2 linked regions of the Pseudoduganella dura genome follow. The protein of the gene in region 1 binds, or shares a complex with, the protein of each later gene. Links are inferred from orthologs where the notes say so. Each region holds a gene or a part of one and is shown on either strand. Other genes may lie near its edges.

Region 1 (11,387 bases):
CACCAGTTCGCGTGCGACGATGACGAAACCGTGCTGGCGGCCGCGATGCGGGCGGGCGTCGGGCTGCCGTATGGCTGCAAGAACGGCGCCTGCAGTTCCTGCAAGGGCAAGGTGGTGGCCGGTTCGATCACCCACAAGCCGCACCAGCGCCGCGCACTGAGCGAGGAAGAAGAAGCGCAGGGCATATCGCTGTTCTGCTGCGCGATTCCCCATTCCGACCTGGTGATCGCCGCCCGCGAAGTGGCCGGCAGCGGCGATTTCCCCGTCAAGAAAATGCCGTCGCGCGTGACCACGCTGGAAAAGGTGGCGCCGGATGTCATCGTGATGACGCTGCAATTGCCTGCCAACGAGGTGCTCGAATACCGCGCCGGCCAGTACATCGAATTCCTGCTGCGCGACGGCAAGCGCCGCAGCTACAGCATGGCCAGCGCGCCCGGCACCGGCCCGGTCTCGCTGCACATCCGGCACATGCCGGGCGGCCTGTTCACCGACCAGGTATTCGGCACGCTGAAAGAGCGCGACATCCTGCGCTTCGAAGGCCCGCTGGGCACGTTCTTCGTGCGCGAAGATTCCGACAAGCCGATGGTGCTGCTGGCCTCGGGCACCGGTTTCGCGCCGATCAAGGCGATCGTCGAGCAGATGCGCTCTTCCGGTTCGGATCGCAAAATGGTGCTGTACTGGGGCGGCCGCCGGCCCCGCGACCTGTACATGCACGCGCTGTGCGAGCAATGGGCGCGCGAACTGCCGAACTTCAGCTACGTTCCCGTGGTATCGGATGCGCTCGACGAAGATGGCTGGACCGGCCGCACCGGCTACGTGCACCAGGCCGCGGTGGCCGACCTGCCCGACCTCTCGGGCTGGCAGGTCTATGCCTGCGGCGCGCCGATCGTCGTCGAATCGGCCAAACGCGACTTCGTTGCGCAATGCGCGCTGCCGGAAGACGAGTTCTACGCCGACGCCTTCACTACCGAAGCCGACCTGGCCCAACCCTGATCCCGAGCGCGATCCCGGTCCCCGCCGGCCCGCCCGGCCGGGCGGGACCGCGTATTCTTCACTGAATACTCACCCTGATCGCTTCATGTCCACATCCAACGGCTTCGCCGTCCTGCGCCACCGCAATTTCTCGTTCTACCTCGCCGCCCGAATCCTCGGCACCCTCGCCGTGCAGATGCAGAATGTCGCCGTCGGCTGGCAGGTGTATTCGATGACGCACAACCTGTTCTACCTGGGCATGATCGGGCTGGCGCAGTTCGCGCCATTCCTGCTGCTGATCCTGCCGGCCGGCCATGCCGCCGACCGCTACAACCGCCGCAACATCGTCACCGCCTGCCTGGCCACGCAGCTGGTCGTCGGCCTGCTGCTGCTCGCGTTCGCCCACAGCGGCATGACCGCGGTGTGGCCGGTCTTCGCGGTGCTGGTGCTGTTCGGCAGCGCCCGCGCGTTCATGGGGCCGGCCACGCAGGCGATGCTGGTGAACCTGGTGCCCCAGCAAGACTTCAGCAAGGCCGTCGCCCTCTCCTCCTCCAGTTTCCACGTGGCCGTGATCGCCGGGCCTTCGCTGGGCGGCCTGCTGTACATCCAGGGCCCGACCGCCGTCTACTCGATCGCCGCCGTGCTGTTGCTGGTCGCAACAGTGCTGATGGCGAGCACGAAGGCGCCACCGCAAGCCTCGCACCGCGAGCCGGCCACATGGCACAGCGTGCTGGAAGGGCTGCGCTTCGTGATGTCGCGCCCGATCGTGCTGGGCGCCATCTCGCTGGACCTGTTCGCCGTGCTGTTCGGCGGCGCCACCGCCCTGCTGCCGGCGCTGGCCCACGACGTGCTGCATGCGGGCCCGGAAGCGCTGGGACTGCTGCGCAGCGCGCCCGGCGCCGGCGCCGCGTTGTGCTCGGTCGCGCTGGCGTTCTTCCCGATCACGCGGCGGGTCGGCGCCTGGATGTTCGGCGGCGTGGCCGTGTTCGGCGTGGGCACCGTGGTGCTGGGCACCACCACCACGTTCGCCATCGCTCTTGCCTGCCTGCTGCTGATGGGCGCCGGCGACATGATCAGCGTCTACGTACGGCACCTGCTGGTGCAGTACGAAACGCCGGACGCGATCCGCGGCCGCGTCAGCGCCGTGAACTCCGTGTTCATCGGCGCCTCGAACGAACTGGGCGAATTCGAATCGGGGGTGACCGCCGGCTGGATGGGGCTGTCGCGCGCCATCGTGTTCGGCGGCGCCGCCACCCTCGTCGTCACCGGCGCATGGATCAAACTGTTCCCCGTGCTCGCGAAGATGGACCGCTTCCCGCACCACGAAAAGGAACTGGCCGGGCAGGCGAAGTAAGTGTTATGGCCTGCGCGGCGGATTTCCTCCAATCTCGCGACTTGCTCTTGAAAACCGGACAATGTGCTGCACTTAACAACAGGAAGGCACCGTACCGCGTAATATCGAGCAACAGCACAACGAGGAGGAGTAACGATGCAAGTTCAAGTCAACACCGACAAGTCCATCACCCATGATGCCAGCCTGGACCAGCACGTGGAAAACGTGGTCCAGTCCGCCCTGCAGCGCTTCGGCGAGCACATCACCCGGGTCGAAGTCCACCTTGGCGACGTCAACGGCAGCCAGAAATCGGGCGGCAACGACAAGCGCTGCATGATGGAAGCCCGCGTGGCCGGCCTGCAGCCGATCGCGGTGACCGACCATGCAAGCGAGGTGCGCCAGGCGATTTCCGGTGCTTCAAGCAAACTGGTGCGCGCACTCGACACCGCCCTCGGCAAGCGCAGCGACGTCAAGCACAATACGCCCGTCGCCGACCTGGTCGAGCCCGATCCGGTCCCGGCCGACGACTGATCAGCCCCCGGCCAGCGCGCGCAGGTACGACAGCCCGGCCAGTGCCCGGCTGCCGTACCAGGACATCATCTCCCCATCCACCAGCTGCACCGGCTTGCCGAGCTGCTTTTCCAGCGCGTCGGCATGCGCTTCCGTAAACCGGTACGGCTCGGTGGACAGCAGCACCTGGTCGATGTCCGCCACCAGCGCATCGCTCCAGTCGAAACGGGGATAGCGCGCCGCTCCGGCGCCGTGGTCCTGGCCTGTCGCCGGCGCCATCGCCGGCACGCTCCAGCCGATTTCCGCCAGCATCGCCGCGATATACGTATCGCGCGACACCGTCATCCACGGATCCTGCCAGATGCAGTACAGCACGCGTTGCGGTGGCCCTTTCGGCATGGCGCGCAGCGCGGCCAGCCCGGCGGCAAAGGCATCGGACCAGCGCCGCGCCGCCTCTTCCACGCAGAACACGCCGCCCAGCAGGCGGGCCAGCGCCAGATTGTCCTCGGGCTGTTGCGGGTGGGTGACGATCACGTGCGGCACGAACCCGGCAAGCAGGTCGGCCGTCGGCTTTTCGTTTTCATCGATGTTGACGACCACGTGGGTGGGGGCCAGCGCGCGGATCCGGTCCAGGTTGACGTCCTTGGTGCCCCCCACCTTGGCAATGTCGCGCACCACGTCCTTCGGATGGATGCAGAAGCCGGTGCGCCCCACCAGCCGGCCGGCCAGCCCGAAGTCGCACAGCATCTCGGTAATCGAGGGTACCAGCGAGACGATGCGGGCGTTCGGATCGGGGCGGTGCGGCTGGCCGAGAGCGTCGATGAGACTCATGTTGTAAGAGTAAGTAAAAGTAATGGTTTGAAACAAGTTCAGCCGCGTTGCAGTGGCTTTCATGCGCTATCATGGCATGACTTCCTGGAACCCCCGCCGTGAAACTACTCAGCACGTTCGCCGCCTCCCCATACGACATCGCCGCCCTGCAGCTGTTCCGGGATGCCGATGCCGCCAGTGCCGCCACCCTGCTTGCGCACTGCCCGGTCATGCTGGCGGCCGCCGGCGAAGTGATTTCGAGCCCGGCCAGCCCCCAGCTCGTGATCGTGCTGCGCGGCGCGCTGGCCGATGCCACCGGCGACGGTGCCACGACCAGGATCCTGCCGGGAGAAAGCGCCGGCGAGCAATCGGTGCTCGACGGCGAGGCCGACCTGTCCGGCCTGAAGGCGCTGGAAGAAAGCGAACTGCTGCTGGTCGATGCCGACCTGGCGTGGCGGCTGATCGAAGAATCCGACGGCGTGGCGCGCAACCTGCTGCGCTTGCTGTCGTTCCGCATCCGCGCGGCCAGCATGCAGTTGCGCCGGCGCCAGAAGCTGGGCGAGTTCTACCGCCAGCTGTCGCTCAACGATGGCCTGACGGGCCTGTACAACCGCGCCTGGCTGAACGACGTGCTGCCGCGGCTGGTTTCCACCGCTCATGCGACCCGCGCGCCGCTGTCGCTGATCATGCTCGATCTCGATCACTTCAAGGGCTTCAACGACCGCCATGGCCACCTGCAGGGCGATGGCGCCTTGCGCCTGGCGGCACGGGTACTGGCCGGGGCGCTGCGCCCCGCCGACTTCGCCGTGCGCTACGGCGGCGAGGAAATGATGGTGATCCTGCCGGACACGGCCGGCCCCGTGGCGGCGGGCGTGGCCGAGCGGCTGTGCGAATGCATGCGAGAAGCCGTGGTGTTCGACGACATGCGCCTGCCGCTGCCGCATATCACCGCGTCGTTCGGCGTGGCCTGCCTGCTCGATGGCGGCGACGATCACGCGCTGATCGCCGCGGCCGACAGTGCGCTGTACCGCGCCAAGGCCGCCGGCCGCGACCGCGTGGCGGTTGCCGCCTGACCGTGGAGATGCCGTGCCGGTTGCGCCATGGCGGCCGTGCCGGGCGACGCGTTACGCGGCTTCCTTCTCTTCCTTCGGCTGCGCCATCCTGGCCGCGAAGCTGTCGAACCCCCTGGTGACGAATTCGTAGGTCTTGTCGATGTTCGCGGCCACGTCGCCGCCCAGCGCATTCAGGCCCTTCAGGATATCGCGCGCTTCCTTGAACCCCTGTTCGACGCCGCCCTTCACCGCGTCCATGAACTTTTGCAGCGCCGCGTCGTCTTCCATCTGCGGATTCTGCCGCTTGAAGACTTCATAAAACCCGCTGGCCAGCGACACGATGCGGTCGGCCGTCGCCTGCGGCGAATTGTCCTGGCGGGCGGCGTTCTGCACCGCGTTCTCGCCCAGCTCGGCCCGCAGGGCTTCGTTGATGCTGGTGATGGCCGACTTGTACAGCAACGCCTGCGGGTTGCCGCCGACGCCGATCGAGATCGTCGCCGACGCTTCCATGATCGACACGTTCAGCTGCAGCTTCGCCCGGGCGGCGGTCACTTCGCCCTGGTTCGCCACCTTCGAATCGGTGGAGATGGCCTTTGAATTGAGGGAAACGCTATTTGCCACGATAATCTCCGGTTATGACACGACTAAGCCACTCATGAGCAACCACACCTTTCTCTGGCACGACTACGAAACGTTCGGCATCGTGCCGCGCCGCGACCGTCCCGCGCAATTTGCCGCCATCCGCACCGACGCCGACCTGAACGAGATCGGCGAGCCGGTCATGCTGTACTGCAAGCCTGCCGACGACTACCTGCCCGACCCGCAGTCCTGCCTGATCACCGGCATCACGCCCCAGCATGCCCTGCGCGAAGGCGTGCCCGAGCACCAGTTCGCCGCCACGATCCAGGCGCTGTTCGCCGAGCCGGGCACGGTCGGGGTCGGCTACAACACGATCCGCTTCGACGACGAAGTCACGCGCTTCCTGTTCTGGCGCAACCTGATCGATCCCTACGCCCGTGAATGGCAAAACGGCTGCGGCCGCTGGGATCTGCTGGACGTGGTGCGCATGTGCCACGCGCTGCGGCCCGACGGCATCGAGTGGCCTCAAGGTGATAACGGCAAGACCAGCTTCAAACTTGAATTATTGACATCAGTCAACAATTTAACGCACGAGGCGGCGCACGACGCACTGTCCGACGTGCGCGCCACGATCGCGCTGGCGCGGTTGATCCGCCAGCGCCAGCCACGGCTGTGGGACTTTTGCCTGGCGCTGCGCGACAAGGGCCGCGCGGCGGATGAAATGGGCCTGCATCTCGCCCGCGAGCTGCGCAAGCCGTTCCTGCATGTCTCGGGCATGTTTCCGGCCGAACGGGGCTGCCTGGCGCTCGTGTGGCCGCTGGGCCAGCATCCGACCAACAAGAATGAAGTACTGGTCTGGGATTGCAGCCACGACCCGCGCGAACTGTTCACGCTGGACGCGGACACCATCCGCACCCGGCTGTTCAGCCGCGCCGAGGCGCTGCCGGAAGGCATGAGCCGGCTGCCGATCAAGAGCGTGCACCTGAACAAGTCGCCCATGCTGGTGGGTAACCTGAAGACGCTCAGCCCGGAGATGGCGCAGCGCTGGGGCATCGACATGGAACTGGCGCTGACGCACGCGCAATACGCGGCCGACGGCCCCGACCTGGCCGCGCTCTGGGAGCAGGTGTTCCACCGGCCGCCGGCCGAGCCGGCCGATGTCGACGAAGACCTGTATGGCGGCTTCATCGGCAAGGAAGACCGCCGGCTGCTCGACACGCTGCGCCGCGAAACGCCGCAAAAGCTGGCAGTGGCGTCGCCGCACTTCCAGGACGACCGGCTGGCCGAACTGCTGTTCCGCTACCGCGCCCGCAATTTCCCGGACACGCTGTCGGAACAGGAACACGAGCACTGGGAGCAGCACCGCGCCGCGCGGCTGCTGGAAGGCGCCGGCGGCGCCCGCAGCGTCGACCAGCTGTTCGGCGAGATCGACCACCTGGCGCAATCGGCCGACGAGCGCGCCGAAGCGATCCTGGGCGCGCTGTACGAGTACGCCGAGATGATCGTGCCGCAGTCGTATTGATACCGAAGGAAAAAAGACCCTGTTTGGAAAATTGGGGACGGACCCTGTTTTCGACGGCCCCGCGATGCGGTCCGTCCTTGTTCGCGAGCCTGTTTTTCAGCGCTGTTTCAGCGGTGGGCGTTGATCACCAGGCGCGTCTCTTCGGCCACGCGGCGCGCGGCGGCGGCGAAGTCCTCGCCCGCCCGCGGCGCCGCGTACAGGATCGCGCGCGACGAATTGATCATCATGCCGGTGCCGGCATCCGTGCGGCCGGCGCGCACCGTGGCTTCGATGTCGCCCCCTTGCGCGCCGATGCCCGGGATCAGCAACGGCATGTCGCCGACGATCGCGCGCACGGCGTGGATCTCTTCCGGGAAGGTGGCGCCCACCACCAGCGCGCACTGGCCGTTGCTGTTCCACTTGTCGGCCACGAGCTGCGCCACGTGCTGGTACAGCGGCTTGCCGTCCACCTCGAGGAACTGCAGGTCGGAACCGCCCGGGTTCGACGTGCGGCACAGCACGATCACGCCGCGGTTCCATTCCATGTACGGCTCGACCGAATCGGAACCCATGTACGGGCTGACCGTGACGGCGTCCGCGCCGTAGCGGTCGTAGGCTTCACGCGCATACTGCTTCGCGGTGGCGCCGATGTCGCCCCGCTTCGAATCGAGGATCAGCGGAATATGCGGGTACTTGTCGCGCAGGTAGGCGCTGATGCGCTCGAGCTGCCCTTCAGCGCCCAGGGCCGCGAAATACGCGATCTGCGGCTTGAAGGCGCAGGCCAGGTCGGCGGTGGCGTCGATGATCGCGGTGCAGAAGCGGTAGATGCCGTCCGGGGTACCGCGGAATTGCGCCGGCAGGCGCTCCATGTCCGGGTCCAGGCCCACGCACAGCAGCGAGTCGTTGGCGGCCCAGGCGGCATTCAGTTTGTTGATGAAATTCACGGCGGCCCCTTAGTCAGAAAATTTGCAAACCCCGCATTATAGCGGCCGGCCCCCGCCCTTCCAGCTATGTGCTGCACCGAACAATACGATCCTGGCCGAGCATGTATAGTGCCTTCAACACCGGAACGTGTCATTTCAAGGAGGAAGCATGCGCAACAACTTCGTACGCTGGATCATGATGGGCCTGCTGACGGCCGTATTGTCTGGCTGCGGCTACAACGACTTCCAGAGCAAGGATGAAGCCACCAAGGCAGCCTGGGGCGAAGTCGTCAACCAGTACCAGCGCCGGGCTGACCTGATTCCCAACCTCGTCAACACGGTGAAGGGCTATGCTTCGCACGAGCGCGAGACGCTCGAGGCGGTCACGGCGGCACGCTCGCGGGCCACCAGCATCCAGGTGACGCCGGAGGTGCTGAACAATCCCGCCGCCTTCCAGAAATTCCAGCAGGCCCAGGGCGAACTGTCGTCGGCGCTGTCGCGGCTGATGGCGGTGTCCGAGCGCTATCCGGACCTGAAGGCCGACACCAGTTTCCGCGACCTGCAATCGCAGCTCGAAGGCACGGAAAACCGCATCACGGTGGCACGGCAGCGCTACATCACCACGGTGCAGGATTACAATGTGCTCGCGCGCCGTTTCCCCACCAACCTGACGGCAATGATGTTCGGCTATGAAGTCAAGCCGAGCTTCACGGTGGAAAACGAGAAAGCCATCTCGACCGCGCCGACCGTCGACTTCGGTGCCAAGAAGTAAAACGAGTGATAACAAGTGATTGCGGGAGCTGAGAACGTCATGCCGCTGGGTCCGCAGGACAATGCACCACCCGCCGCCCCGCGGCGGCGCACGCGCGAACACCCTTCCGAAGGCAAATGGCTGGGTACCGCCGAGGCCACCAACGAGCGCGACGTGCGCGGCCCCGGCCGCCGGCGCGGCTTGCGCGGTCTGGTGCGCCGGCCGTCGAAGGGCTGGCTGGGCCACTGGATGGTGCGCTACCTGGTCCTGGTCGTGCTGCTGTGCTGTGCGCTGCTGTTCGTCGAAGCGGCCCGGGCGCAGGCCCCCCAGGCCGATCCTTTCGTGCCGGTGCCGGAACTGAAGGCGCGCGTCACCGACCAGGCCGGCATGCTGACGGCACAGCAGCGCGGCGCGCTCGAATCCGTGCTGGCCGACCATGAAACCCGCACCGGCAGCCAGATCGCCATCCTCCTCGTGAAAAGCACCGCGCCGGAGGCGATCGAGCAATACAGCATCCGCGTCACGGATGCCTGGAAGCTGGGCCGCAAGGGTGTCGACGACGGCGTGCTGCTGGTGGTGGCGAAGGATAATCCTTCCTCGCTGCGCCGCCTGCGCATCGAGGCCGGCCGCGGCGTGCAGGGCGTGCTGACCGACGCCCAGTCGAAGCGCGTGCTGCAGGATGTGATCGCGCCACACTTTCGCAACAACGATTACTACGGCGGGCTGAGCGCGGGCGTATCGGCCATCGCCACCTTGCTGGACAAGGAACAATTCCCCGCCCCCGCCGCCAAACCCGCGCAACAGGCGCGACAGGCGCAGGCGGACGGCATCGGCGGGTGGATCTGGCCGGCCATCCTGTTCGGCGCATTCGTGCTGCTGCCGATGTTTCGCGGCCGTGGCCGCGGACGCAGCAGCGGCCTGCACCGCTCGGGCTGGGGCTCGAATGCCGCCGGCGTACTGATCGGCAGCGCGCTCGGCAGCGCCCTGGGCAATGCCCACCGCGGTGGCGGCGGCTTTGGCGGCGGCAGCTTCGGTGGCGGTTTTGGCGGCGGCGGCGGCGGCACATTCGACGGCGGCGGCGCCTCGGGAGACTGGTAATGGATGCGATTGCACGCTGGCGCCGCGCGTTGCGCCACCTGACGACAGGCTCCGGTACCGGCCGGCGCTGCTTCCCCGAACCGGTACTGGCCGATATCGCCGCCGCGATCGCGGCAGGCGAGCAGCGCCATCGCGCCGAAGTGCGGCTGGTCGTCGAGCCTGCGCTGCCATTCGGCGCGGCGCTGGACGGCATCGCCAACCGCGACCGCGCCCGCGAACTGTTCGCGCAATACGGCGTGTGGGACACGGAAGAAAACTGCGGCGTACTGATCTACGTGAACCTGGCGGACCACGCAGTCGACATCGTGGCCGACCGCAATGTGGGGCGCCGGATCGCGGAAGACGAATGGCAGGCCGTATGCCGCACGATGACCCAAGCCTACAAGCGCGGCGAGTTCGGCGGTGGCACCGTGGCCGCCCTGAACGCCCTGGCCGACCTGCTGGAACGGCATTTCCCGGCCGACGGCGCGCGACCCAACCAGTTGCCCGACGAAGCCGTGATCCTGTGAACTGCCCTCCCGTCGCTGCGATGATTCCTGCGCAACCAGGCATTATCGCCAAGTGAGCGCCAGGCGCGTCCGGCGAAAAGGCGGAGTTACCCGCACAGTTATTCGAAAAAATAATATCTATTATCGAAAATCAAAATTGGACGAATATGTGGCGATGCAGCATGATTACACCTGTCTCCACTATTCTCCTCCAAGATAATAGTTTGAAGCCCGCCAAACCAGCGGGCTTTTTTTTTGGCGCGGCCAGCGCCAGATCAAGGGAGTTTGCGCGCTGTCATGGCGACGTCACATTGATTCCTTATACTGAATTCATCTGCCACACATGCAACCGATATGCGTGGTGGCAGTTCAGGTGTGCTTCGGCACACCGCTCCGAATTCGCATTATTCCCATTGCCGCCATCCTTCGGCGTACTGGCAAGTGCACCGGCGTCGATGCACCCGAGGTCGCTTCATGATCGCTGCATCGATTATCGCTGCATCGATTATCGCTGCATCGATTGTCGATACGTCGATCGTCAATGCCTCGATCGTCGATCCGGCGATTGCCGGTCGATCCACCATCTCTTGGCCCGGACAGGGTTTTGCCCGCCGCACCGGCGGGCTCTTTTTCCCTTCCATGCTATGGTTACGCTTTACCAATACGATGTATCGCCCCGTGCTGAAACTACTCCATCTCCTGCTGCTGACCTCCGTCCATTCCCGCTTGCGCTATTGGGGCGCCATGGTGCTGTTCGCGCTGATCGTCATCATCGGGTCGATTCCCGGCGCCCGGGCCGATGCGGCCGAGGTCGCGTCCGGCGTCGTGCTGCACTCGTGCGCGTACGCGGTACTGACATTCCTGGTGTTTACCGGCAGTAGCGGCACGCCGGCCCAGCGCACCTCGAAAGCCGTGCTGACGATCGCGGCAATGGGTGCCTTCGATGAAATGGTGCAGAGCTTCCTGCCCTACCGCCACGGCGCGGTCGGCGACTGGATGGTCGACTGCACTTCCGCCATCGTGACGTCCACGCTGCTGTGGACATTGTGGACCACCCGCAAGGTTCCGACCTGAACGGCAGACTCCGCGCCATCGCGGGCTGAATGCCAGCGCAGAACCGGCCTGGATGCCGGCCGGGGGCCGTGCTCCCGGTCGCGTCAACGCTTCCGGCAATCGTTTTCAATATCGGCAAACACTTGCCGGCGACGGTTTTCACGGGCAGAATCCCAATCGTGTCCTAGGCGCATCCGGCCGGCCTGCACATCCATGTCGATCTTGCGCAGCATGGCTTTCGTCTGGCGTTGCCGTTGCAACCCCACCATGCCGCCGGTGGCATGCTCGGCATCGAGGCGCATGTCCACCAACTGTTC
Region 2 (11,297 bases), 1.8 Mb from region 1 along the record:
AAACTCTGCCATCCGAACGAATCGGACGCGCACCCGCGCGGTGTAAGATGCCGCCAGCATTCAACCCTTTGGAGATCAGCATGCAAGGTCATGAACCCGGCCGTCCACCCGCGGACGCCAGCCAGCTCGACGACGATACCCTCGCGTTCGCCCGCAAGGTGTTCCAGATGGCCCGCGGTGGCGAAACAGAAGCGTTGACCACGCTGCTGGAGCAGGGCATGCCGGCGAACCTGCGCAACGAACGGGGCGACAGTTTGCTGATGCTGGCCAGTTACAACGGGCATCCCGACACGACCACGGCGCTGCTCGAACGGGGCGCCGATCCGGAGCTGCAGAACGACGCCGGCCAGAGCCCGCTGATGGGCGCCGCGTTCAAGGGCGACCTGGCGATCGCCACGCTGCTGCTCGACCATGGCGCGCAGCCCGACGGTCCGGGCCGCGACGGCAAGACACCGCTGATGTTCGCCGCCATGTTCAACCGGGTGGACATCGTGCGCCTGCTGCTCGCGCGGGGTGCCGATCCGTTCGCGGTCGACGCCGCCGGCGTGTCGGCCCTGGATGCGGCGCAAAAAATGGGCGCCGCCGACACCCATGCGCTGCTGGCGGCGCTGCCACGACAATAAGCCGTGCAGCCGGGCACATGGCCAGCCACCGGCGGGCCATTCACCAGGCAGCTCAGGCGCCGCCCAGCTTGCTCAGCGCAAACGCTGCCAGGAAGCCGGCCACGGTGATCAGCCCGGCGAAATCGTGCGCTTCCTCGAACGCTTCGGGAATCATCGTGTCGGCAAGCATCGCCAGGATCGCCCCGGCCGCCACGGCGGTCGTGGCCGCGATGACTTCCGGCGAAAAATGCTGGAACACGGTGTAGCCGACCAGCGCCGCCGCGCCCGATGACAGCGCGATGCCGCCCCAGATAATGAAGATATATCGTGCCGAATGGCCGGCCCGCTTCATGCCGGCGGCGCTGGACAGCCCCTCGGGAATATTCGACAGGAAAATCGCCGCCACGGTGACAATGCTGACCGCGCCGCCCTTCAGCAACGACAGGCCGATGACGATCGATTCCGGTATGCCGTCCATCAGCGCACCCACCGCCAGCGCCATGCCGCTGCCTTCATCCGGCTTGCGCCCGGTCGAGCGCTTGCGGTGCTTGGCGCCGAACGACGTCAATATCCGGTTGGCCGCCGTGTAGACAATGGCGCCGCCGAGGAAACCGGCCGCGGTGGCGTTGAAGCCGCCGTGGCGGAACGCTTCGTCCATCAGGTCGAACGACAATGCCGAGATCAGCACGCCGCTGCCGAACGCCATGATGGCGGCGATCAGCCGTTGCGGCACCGCGATGTAATAGCCCGCGCCGGCACCCAGCAATAGCGCGGCGCCCGCCACGCATCCCCAGAAGCCCGCCTGGGCCCACAGTGCGATACCGTCCATTCGTCTCCCATGTTGTTTGCCGATTTTCCCGGCTTTACCGGTTTTACCATAGGCCAATTGTCCGGCTATTCAGGGGATGATGCCGTTCGCTGGGCCACCCTGGCAATTTTTCTTGAGGTTTCGCACGCGTGTGCTAAAGTTGACGCATGACGAAAAGCGAATCGACCTACGCCACCATCATCGACGCGGCAATGGACATGGCCGCCGCCGAAGGGATCGGCAAGCTGTCGCTGGGCGAACTGGCCAAGCGTACCGGCATCAGCAAGAGTGGCGTGTTTTCGCGGGTCGGCTCGCTGGAGGCGCTGCAGGGCGCGGTACTGGACGAATACGACCGCCGCTTTGCCGAAGAGGTCTTCCTGCCGTCGCTGCAGGCGGCGAAGGGGTTGCCCCGCCTCGTCATGCAGGTAAACCTGTGGCTGAAGAAGGGCAGCAGCGAGGCGCCGCGCGGTGCGTGCCTCTACATGGCGGGCGCCTTCGAGTTCGACGACCTCGACGGGCCGCTGCGCGACCGGGTGGAGGAGGGCGTGGCGCGCTGGCGCGCATCGCTGCGCAAGACCGTGCTGCAGGCGATGGAGGCGGGCCATTTGCGGCCCGATACCGATCCCGAACAGCTGGTGTTCGAGATCTACAGCCTGATCATCGGCGTGATGCACGACGTGCGCTTCCTGCGCGACGAGGCCGCGCCGCGGCGGATGCATAGGGCTTTCAACCGCCTGATTTCGACGTACAGGAGTTTCAACGAAGTGGAATAGCCGCACCACGCGGACGGGCCGTGCCCGCCCTTTTTTTGATGCTGTTTCGCACAGGTGTGCGAAAAGTCGGATTGAACGAGGAGGCTGTCATGGTCGCTCTGTGGTTGCTGGTGCTGCCCGTCGCCGGGCTGGGGTGGTATGTGGTGGCCGATGCCGTGCGCGCTGTCCCGAAGTGCAACGAGGATTTCACCTTTTACTGAAGGGCAGGCGAAAAAAAGCCGGCTTCAGTGAAGCCGGCTCCCGGGGTATCGGCCGAAGATTATTTCTGCTTCAGCAGCGGCACCAGGTACTTGCCCGTCACGCTGTCCGGATTCTTCGCCACCTCTTCCGGGGTGCCGGTCGCGATGATGCGCCCGCCGCCGGCGCCGCCCTCGGGGCCCAGGTCGACGAGCCAGTCGGCGGTCTTGATCACATCGAGGTTGTGTTCGATGATCACGAGCGTGTTGCCCTGGTCGCGCAGCCGGTGGATCACCTTCAGCAGCAGGTCGATGTCGTGGAAGTGCAGGCCGGTCGTCGGTTCGTCGAGGATGTACAGCGTGCGGCCCGTATCGCGCTTGGACAGTTCCAGCGACAGTTTCACGCGCTGCGCCTCGCCGCCCGACAGCGTGGTGGCACTCTGCCCCAGCTTGATGTAGCCCAGGCCCACGTCCAGCAGCGTGTGCAGCTTGCGCGCGATGGTCGGCACGGGCTTGAAGAACTCGTGCGCGTCTTCCACCGTCATGTCCAGCACCTGGGTGATGTTCTTGCCCTTGTAGTGGACTTCGAGCGTTTCGCGGTTGTAGCGCTTGCCGTGGCACACGTCGCACGGCACGTACACGTCCGGCAGGAAGTGCATTTCCACCTTCAGCACACCGTCGCCCTGGCACGCCTCGCAGCGGCCGCCCTTCACGTTGAACGAGAAGCGGCCGGCGCTGTAGCCCCGTTCCTTCGCTGTCGGCACCGTGGAGAACAGGTCGCGGATCGGCGTGAACAGGCCCGTGTACGTGGCGGGATTGGAGCGCGGCGTGCGGCCGATCGGCGCCTGGTCGACGGAAATCACCTTGTCGAAATGTTCCAGGCCGCTGATCGACTCGTGTTCCGCCGGCTCCGTCTGCGAACCGTACAGGTGGCGCGACAGGGCCGGATACAGCGTATCGTTCACCAGCGTCGATTTGCCGGAACCGGAAACGCCGGTCACGCACGTGAGCAGGCCGACCGGCACCGACAGGGTCTGGTTCTTCAGGTTGTTGCCCTTGGCGCCGGTGATCACCAGCTGGCGGTTCGGGTCCGCCACATGGCGCTTCTTCGGCACCTCGATGCGCATGGTGCCGTTCAGGTACTGCGCCGTCAGCGATTCCTTGTTCTTCAGGATATCCTTCAGCGAACCGGACGCGATCACGTCGCCGCCGTGCACGCCGGCACCCTTGCCCATGTCGACGATGTAGTCGGCGGTGCGGATCGCATCCTCGTCATGCTCCACCACCAGCACGCTGTTGCCGATGTCGCGCAGGTGCTTCAGCGTTTCGATCAGGCGGTCGTTGTCGCGCTGGTGCAGGCCGATCGACGGTTCGTCGAGCACGTACATCACGCCCGTCAGGCCGGAACCGATCTGCGAGGCCAGGCGGATACGCTGCGCCTCGCCGCCGGACAGCGTGTCGGCAGAACGGTCCAGCGACAGGTAATCCAGGCCCACGTTGTTCAGGAACGAGAGGCGCGAGATGATTTCCTTGACGATACGGTCGGCGATGTCGCGCTTGGCGCCCTTCAGCTTCAGCTGCTCGAAGAACGACAGCGTGTCGCGCAGCGGCTTCTCGGCGATCTCGTAGATCGCCTTTTCCTGCTTGCCGGTGCCCACTTTCACGTGGCGCGCTTCCACGCGCAGGCGCGCGCCTTCGCAGGTGGGGCACTTTTTCTCATTGATGAACTTGGCCAGTTCTTCCTTGACGGCCATCGAGTCGGTTTCGCGGTAACGGCGCGACAGGTTGTTGACCACGCCTTCGAACGCGTGCTCCTTGACGACCGCGCGGCCGCGCTCGTTCACGTACGAGAACGGGATCGATTTGTTGCCGGAACCGTGCAGCACGGCGTTCTGCGCGGTGTTGGACAATTTCTCGAACGGCGCATCGAGGTCGAAACCGTAATGCGTCGCCAGGCTCTGCAGCATCGAGAAGTAGAACTGGTTGCGGCGGTCCCAGCCTTTCACGGCGCCGGAGGCGAGCGACAGGTTCGGGAACGCCACGATGCGCTTCGGATCGAAGAACTCGATATGGCCCAGGCCATCGCATTCCGGGCAGGCGCCCATCGGGTTATTGAACGAGAACAGCCGCGGCTCCAGCTCCTGCAGCGAATAGCCGCAGCTGGTGCAGGCGAACTTGTTCGAGTACACGTGTTCGGTGCCGGCATCCATGTCGTAGGCCACCGCGCGGCCGTCGGCCAGGCGCAGCGCCGTCTCGAAGCTTTCCGCCAGGCGCTGCTTGATCTCCGGATTCACTTTCACACGGTCGATGACCACGTCGATCGTGTGCTTTTCCGTTTTCTTCAGCTTCGGCAAATCGTCCACTTCGTAGATCTTCGCCTCGTGCGTGCCGCTCTGCACGCGGAAGCGCACGAAGCCATGCGCCTGCATCTGCTCGAACAGGTCCACGTGCTCGCCCTTGCGGTTGGCCACCACGGGCGCCATGATCATCAGCTTGGTGCCTTCCGGCATGGCCAGCACGGCATCGACCATCTGCGACACCGATTGCGCCGACAGCGCATGGTCCGGGTGGTTGATGCAGTACGGCGTGCCCACGCGGGCATACAGCAGGCGCAGGTAATCGTGGATTTCCGTCACGGTGCCGACAGTGGAGCGCGGGTTGTGCGACGTGGCCTTCTGCTCGATCGAGATGGCCGGCGACAGGCCTTCGATCAGGTCCACGTCCGGCTTTTCCATCAGCTGCAGGAACTGGCGCGCATACGCCGACAGCGATTCGACGTAGCGGCGCTGGCCTTCGGCGTACAGCGTATCGAACGCCAGCGACGACTTGCCGGACCCGGACAACCCGGTGATCACGATCAGCTTGTTGCGGGGCAGGTCGAGGTTGATGTTCTTCAGGTTGTGCGTACGCGCGCCGCGAATGCGGATTTCTTCCATGAATGTATGTGCCTTGAATGCGAGGAAACGACAGGGACGGCCAGCCTGGAGCGATCGCCCGCTCCCGCTTCATGCCACGATGGCAAGGGGCGGGGGCGGCTTTCCGGAGACCCAAGTTAGCCACAATGCTGGCGTTCGATTCGATTTCAAGGTCTCGTGACAGTTTTGATCAAGTCAGGACAAGAACGAGCCGTGGCCGGCAAATACTGTATATAATACCAGTATTCAAAATCTGCTGCTCGCACGCTTGTACATACCGTGTGCGGTGTGGTGCATAGTGTGAGCCCGGCGTGTACACAACAGCACGCATGCCATGCGAAATTCGTCCATCGCATGGTAACGTGTCCGTCTTATAATGTTCGTTTGGTAAAAATCTACGCAGGAGTACTACATGGCATCTGTCAATAAAGTCATTATCGTCGGCAACCTGGGCCGCGACCCGGAAATCCGCTACATGCCGAGCGGCGATGCCATCGCGAACATTGCCGTGGCCACTTCCTTCAAGTCGAAGGACCGTAACACCGGCGAACAGAAGGAAATCACCGAGTGGCATCGCATCTCGTTCTTCGGCCGCCTGGCCGAGATCGTTGGCCAGTACCTGAAGAAAGGTTCGTCCGTCTACGTCGAGGGCCGCCTGCAGACCCGCAAGTACACCGACAAGGATGGCGTTGAAAAATACGCAACCGACATCGTCGCGCAGGAAATGCAGATGCTCGGCGGCCGCGGTGGCGCGGGCGACGCGATGGGTGGCGGTGACGACATGGGTGGCTACGATGCGCCGCCGAGCCGCCCGGCACCGCGTCCGCAGCAGGCCGCCGCGCCGGCACCACGCCCGGCACCGAAGCCGGCACCGAACTTCTCGGATATGGATGACGATATTCCCTTCTAAGACCCAATAGGTAGTAGTCGTAAACAACGCCCTCCAAGTCTTTGATTTGGAGGGCGTTTTCTTTTTTACAATTTTTCTGCTTGGTAAGGTATATCGTGGCAAGGCCATCTTCTGAACAAGCTCCCCCAGTCTGTAGGGCTCGCGGCCATCAAACAGCTTTGGAAGAAATCGATTCGCTCAGGGACGCCGGAAGTAGGTGCCCCGAGCAGGGGCGCCTTGACGTGCTCGCTACTCTTGTTGCGGTGTACAAGGCTCGCCGGCGCCGCTCACGTGATTGAGTTCTTGCTCTACACGCCCGCTCCGTAGTGGCGCAGATGCCCATAACTGCTAGCCGCTGGCCGGTGACGTGCCGTCATTGCGCGCAATCCACGCTGGGGCCAACAGATACCTGCTCGAAAGCGCTCTGCGCGCGGTGCTACCCAAAGCAGTCATCGCTGGCATGCGCGAGCGCCCCGACCCGATCGGCGCATCGCTGAGGATAGCGGGGCGCCCTGAAAGTAGTACAGAGATAGCATTCCAGCTTGCCGTCCGTGGCCACGGGCAATAGCTACGACGACCTGGGGCACGCCGGGTGAGCCCCCGCATGACCAATCAAGCACCCCATCGCCATAACGCTTCACGCGGCAAGCGCCGGATAGTCCACATAGCCTCGGGAACCCCCGCCATAGAACGTGAACGGATCGGGCTCGTTGTAGGGTCCGCCCTGCGCGATGCGGCGCACCAGGTCGGGGTTGGCGATGAATTGCCGGCCGAAAGACACCATATCCGCCCGGCCGTCGCGAATCAGCCCGTCGGCCGCCTCGGGGCTCAAGCCACCGTTGGCGATCACGAAGCCGCCGTAGTTTGCGCGGACAAGCGACAGTAGTTCATCCATGTCCGGCACGCCGCCCCAGGCATTCGTGTCGGCCGCGTGGACGTAGCCGACCCCGTACTCTTCGAGCATGCGCAGCAGGTAGCCATAGGTATCGGCCAGCGCAGGGTCGCCGGCATTGTTGTACAACGCGAACGGCGAGATGCGCACGCCGATGCGCGAGGCAGGGAACGACAGCATCACCGACTCGATCACCAGACGCAGGAACCTTGCGCGGTTCTCGACGCCGCCGCCGAAGTCGTCGGTGCGCCGGTTCACAAGAGACGACAGGAACTGCTGCGGCAGGTAGCCGTTGGCCGCGTGGATCTCCACGCCATCGAGCCCCGTATCGAGCGCGTTGGCTGCCCCGATGCCGAATGCGCGGACGGCACTGAAGATCTCTTCCCGCTCCATGGCGCGCGACGGCGAGGCAGCGATGCGCGTGTACTGGCCGTTGCGCAGCATGCCGTACACCTGCAGCAGGTGCAGGTCGTCGTTGACGCCCGATGGCGACAGTGGCGCCGCGCCGCCGAGCAGGGCATAAGAGCTGACGCGCCCGCTGTGCCACAGTTGCATAAACAGCTTGCCACCATCCCGGTGAACGGCCGCCGCGACGCGCCGCCATCCTGCCACCTGTTCCGGTGTGTAGATGCCCGGCGCCAGCTCGAACGCCGCCGACATGGTGGAGACATTGGTGGCCTCCGAAATGAGGAGGCCGGCCGATGCGCGTTGTTGATAGTATTGTGCGGCGAGGTCATCGGGTACCCCGTCCCTGCCCGCACGGCTGCGCGTCACCGGCGCCATGGCGACGCGGTTGCCAAGGGCGAGGCCGCCGAGCATCGCGGGTTGCAAAATGGCTTTCATGGTTTGCTCCTTTGGTGTCTGCTGTCGATGAGGCATCGTAGCCGCAGCACGGGGTGGTGATAATCCATCCCGGCCGCAAAGGGGCTTTGCCCAATTCGCAAAGGAATCGATGGACCGCTTTTCGGAACTTAATGCCTTCTGCGCCGTTGCCACGAGCAGCGGCTTTTCCGCCGCGGGCAGGCTGCTCGGGCTGGTACCGTCCACGGTCGCGCGCCTCGTTGACGGCCTCGAGGCGCGGCTGGGCGCTCCGTTGCTGAACCGGTCGACGCGCCAGGTCACGCTGACCGAGGCCGGCACCGAATATTTCGTGAGGGCGCAGGCCATCCTGGCCAGCCTCGAAGAGGCCGACGCCGCCGCGGGTTCTGCACACTCGGGGCCGCAAGGACTGCTGAGGGTGAGCGCGCCGGTCGCCTTTACCCGGCTGTACATCGCGCCGCACCTAGCCGAGCTCCAGCTACGCCATCCGCGGCTGGAACTGGAACTGATGGTGTCCGACGCGCTGTCGGACATGGTGGGAGAGGCGATCGACGTGGCGATCCGCATCGGCGCCGCGAACAGCCAGCCGGACCTGGTGGCCAGGCCGCTCGCCGGCCACCGGCGCATCGTATGCGCCAGTCCTGCCTATCTCGAACGCTGTGGCACCCCGCAAGTGCCCGCGGACCTGCTCCGGCACGAATGCCTTCGCTTCGCGTACACCAGCCTGTTGCGCCGACCGGGATGGCGCTTCCTGAAGGATGGCGAGACCCTCGAGATCGCGGTGCGGGGCAGGCTCATTGCCAACAGTTCGGACGTGCTGCGCCAGGCGGCGCTCGATGGCGCGGGCGTCGCGCTGCTGCCCGACTGGCTGGTCAGCGCGGATGTGGAGGACGGCAGGCTGGCCGCCTTGCTGGCGGACTTCGAGAGCAACCCGGGCCCGATGGACGTGGGCGTGTTCGCCGTCTACCAGCCGAGCCGGCGCGGCTCCGGCAAGGTGCGGGCATTCGTTGACTTCATCGCCGAGCGTCTCAAGGATTCGTGTGGGATCGGCTGCCCATGATGCCGGCGCCGAGTTCCACACCCCACTGCCCCAGCTCGCGGGCCGCCGCCAGGCGCACGCGTTCCCAGGCGCCCAGCCGGCTGTCTGAGTAACCCTCGCGCAGCGCATGGGCCAACGCCATCGCATCCGCCGCCGCCTTGCCGGTACCGCTGGCGGTATGCGGCCGGATGACGGCCGCGGCGTCGCCCAGAAGCAGCACGCGCCCATCCCGCAATACCGGTGCCTGCAAATCGACGATCGCCTGGACGAACGGCTGCGCAGTCGCCTCGACCAGCGCCCGCAGCGAAGGCGCCAGGATGGAGCCTGCTTCCGCGCGTAATCCATGCGCCGTTTCGCGCGTCATGGCGCCGGGCGGCAGCGATGCCTCGTGTCGCTGGCCATCCCTGTCGGTCAGGATGGCATGGAGCATCGCGCCGGCAGCCACCGGGCGGTACCATACCCAGTTCCAGCGCCGTTGGCCAAAGCCGGTGGCGCCGTCCGTGCCCGGTACGGGATAGGTAAGGAACATGTGCCGCTCCCCTTCCTGGAACACGAACGTGTGGTCGAGCCGGTCCCGCAACGCTTCCGGCAGTTCCGTTTCCGGAATTAAGCCGCGCCACGCCACGTAGCCCGCATAGCGCGGCAGGAGATCGGGGAACATCTGCCTGCGCACCTTCGAGCGGGCGCCGTCGGCGCCAACCAGCAGATCGGCACGCACTTCCCGTCCATCCGTCAGTTGCGCGATCACCATGTCGGACCGCTGTTCGTATACCGTCAATGCTAGACCGGCGTGCACTGCCGGCTGGGCATCCCACAGCACGCCGTATAGCGCATTCCACGAGGTCTGCGTCTGCGGCATGTGCAGCCGCCGGATCACGTTGTCGTCCTGGTCGAGGAAGATGCGGTCGACCGTCGTTACACCAGGTGTGCCGTGCCAGCCGATATCGGCCTGGTGAAGGGCACGCAGCATGTCGCCCTGCAGCACCAGCCCGCCGCCGCGGCCGGACAGGTCCGAAGGCGAGCGCTCGAAGACTTCCACGTCCCATCCTTCGCGGCGCAGCAGTGCCGCAGTGGTCAGCCCGCCGATGGAACCCCCGATGACGACGGCCTTGCGGCCATCCGTTTTAGCTTCCTTGTTCATCGCACTTCCTTTCATTGTTGGCGTCAAGGTAGGGCGGGCGGCCGCCTTCGGCAAGGCGGCGCGGCGCAAAAGGCCTTTGCCGATCCTGCAAAGCCGGAGCGGCCGTCCGCTGCCAGAATCCACATCGCCTAACGCAGTTTAGGCGCCGGGGCACGCGTCCGGTTCCCTGTATAGCCTAGTCGCGCGCTGGCCAAAGGGCGGAGGCCAGGCGCTGCGCGTTATCCCATAATTTTTCGGACAGCCATAACCTTCGGAACGACGGTATCCGCCACCACCAGGAAGACGCATGAAGACCAAACTGATTGTCACCGGGCTGCTGGGCGCGGGCGCGATCCTCGCACTGTTATATGGCTGGAGCCGCGAGCCGGCGATGCCCGCCGCGGCCGCGCAAATGCCCGCGGCATCCGCCCAAGTGCTGGAGGAAGGACGGCGCATCGTCGCGCTCGGCGACTGCATGGTTTGCCACACCTCGACCACCGGCAGGGCCTATGCGGGCGGGCTGCCGCTGAAGACGCCGTTCGGCACCATCTACAGCACCAACATCACGCCGGATGCCGAAACGGGCATCGGGCGCTGGACCCAGGCTGCCTTCACGCGAGCACTGCGCCGCGGCATCGCCAGCGATGGCCACCTGCTTTACCCGGCCTTCCCGTATACGCACTACACGCGCATGAGCGACCGCGACATCGGTCTGGCGTACGCATACCTGATGAGCCGGCCGGCCGTGCACTACACCCCGCCGCAGAACGACCTCGTCTTTCCGTTGAACTTCCGGCCGCTGCTGGCGTTCTGGAACGTGCTGTTCCTCACGCCCGGCACCGGCTCGGAAGCGCCGCGGGATGGCACGACGATCAAGCGCGGCAGCTACCTCGTCGACACCCTCGGGCACTGCGCTTCCTGCCACAGCGGCCTGAATCCGCTGGGCGGGGAGCGCAAGCCGGCGTTCGGCGGCGGCGAGATCGACGGCTGGCATGCGCCGGCACTGACGCGGCTCGCGCGGGGGCGCAACCCCTGGTCCGAGCAGCAGCTTGCCGACTACCTGCACAGCGGCCTGGCCCTCGGGCACGGCGCGGCCAAAGGGCCGATGCGGCCCGTGGCCGAGCGGCTTGCCGAAGTGCCGCGCGCGGATGCTGTGGCTATGGCCAGGTACCTGATTAGCATCCAGGAAACCCCACCAACAGGATCGACCGGGACGTCGATCGCCGCGGCATCGGCAGCAAGCACCATCGCCCAAGGCAGAATT

What was found.
Region 2: the proteins of sbcB (region 1) and ssb are in contact, whole or in part, in a crystal structure (PDB 3C94), measured with the Escherichia coli proteins. The link is inferred for Pseudoduganella dura from one-to-one orthologs.

Annotation. Positions count from the first base shown.
Region 1 is NZ_WNWM01000002.1:1,611,170-1,622,556, forward strand. Bases 4,702-7,555 are described here. They hold sbcB (exodeoxyribonuclease I), read left to right. Parts: upstream 4,702-5,332; coding sequence 5,333-6,778; downstream 6,779-7,555. Other genes in these bases: GJV26_RS07245 (DUF5610 domain-containing protein), read right to left, coding at 4,750-5,298; pyrF (orotidine-5'-phosphate decarboxylase), read right to left, coding at 6,886-7,555. Also shown: GJV26_RS07220 (CDP-6-deoxy-delta-3,4-glucoseen reductase), read left to right, coding at 1-993; GJV26_RS07225 (MFS transporter), read left to right, coding at 1,079-2,326; GJV26_RS07230 (HPF/RaiA family ribosome-associated protein), read left to right, coding at 2,462-2,836; GJV26_RS07235 (helical backbone metal receptor), read right to left, coding at 2,837-3,646; GJV26_RS07240 (GGDEF domain-containing protein), read left to right, coding at 3,745-4,698; more of pyrF, read right to left, coding at 7,556-7,701; GJV26_RS07260 (LemA family protein), read left to right, coding at 7,850-8,452; GJV26_RS07265 (TPM domain-containing protein), read left to right, coding at 8,681-9,529; GJV26_RS07270 (TPM domain-containing protein), read left to right, coding at 9,529-10,038; GJV26_RS07275 (VanZ family protein), read left to right, coding at 10,492-11,091; GJV26_RS07280 (hypothetical protein), read right to left, coding at 11,175-11,387. UniProt on the Escherichia coli protein: Degrades single-stranded DNA (ssDNA) in a highly processive manner.
Region 2 is NZ_WNWM01000002.1:3,363,350-3,374,646, forward strand. Bases 4,672-7,435 are described here. They hold ssb (single-stranded DNA-binding protein), read left to right. Parts: upstream 4,672-5,686; coding sequence 5,687-6,184; downstream 6,185-7,435. Other genes in these bases: uvrA (excinuclease ABC subunit UvrA), read right to left, coding at 4,672-5,295; GJV26_RS14765 (alkene reductase), read right to left, coding at 6,801-7,435. Also shown: GJV26_RS14740 (ankyrin repeat domain-containing protein), read left to right, coding at 81-623; GJV26_RS14745 (ZIP family metal transporter), read right to left, coding at 676-1,431; GJV26_RS14750 (TetR/AcrR family transcriptional regulator), read left to right, coding at 1,578-2,183; more of uvrA, read right to left, coding at 2,443-4,671; more of GJV26_RS14765, read right to left, coding at 7,436-7,898; GJV26_RS14770 (LysR family transcriptional regulator), read left to right, coding at 8,008-8,934; GJV26_RS14775 (FAD binding domain-containing protein), read right to left, coding at 8,903-10,054; GJV26_RS14780 (c-type cytochrome), read left to right, coding at 10,341-11,297. UniProt on the Escherichia coli protein: Plays an important role in DNA replication, recombination and repair. Binds to ssDNA and to an array of partner proteins to recruit them to their sites of action during DNA metabolism. Acts as a sliding platform that migrates on DNA via reptation.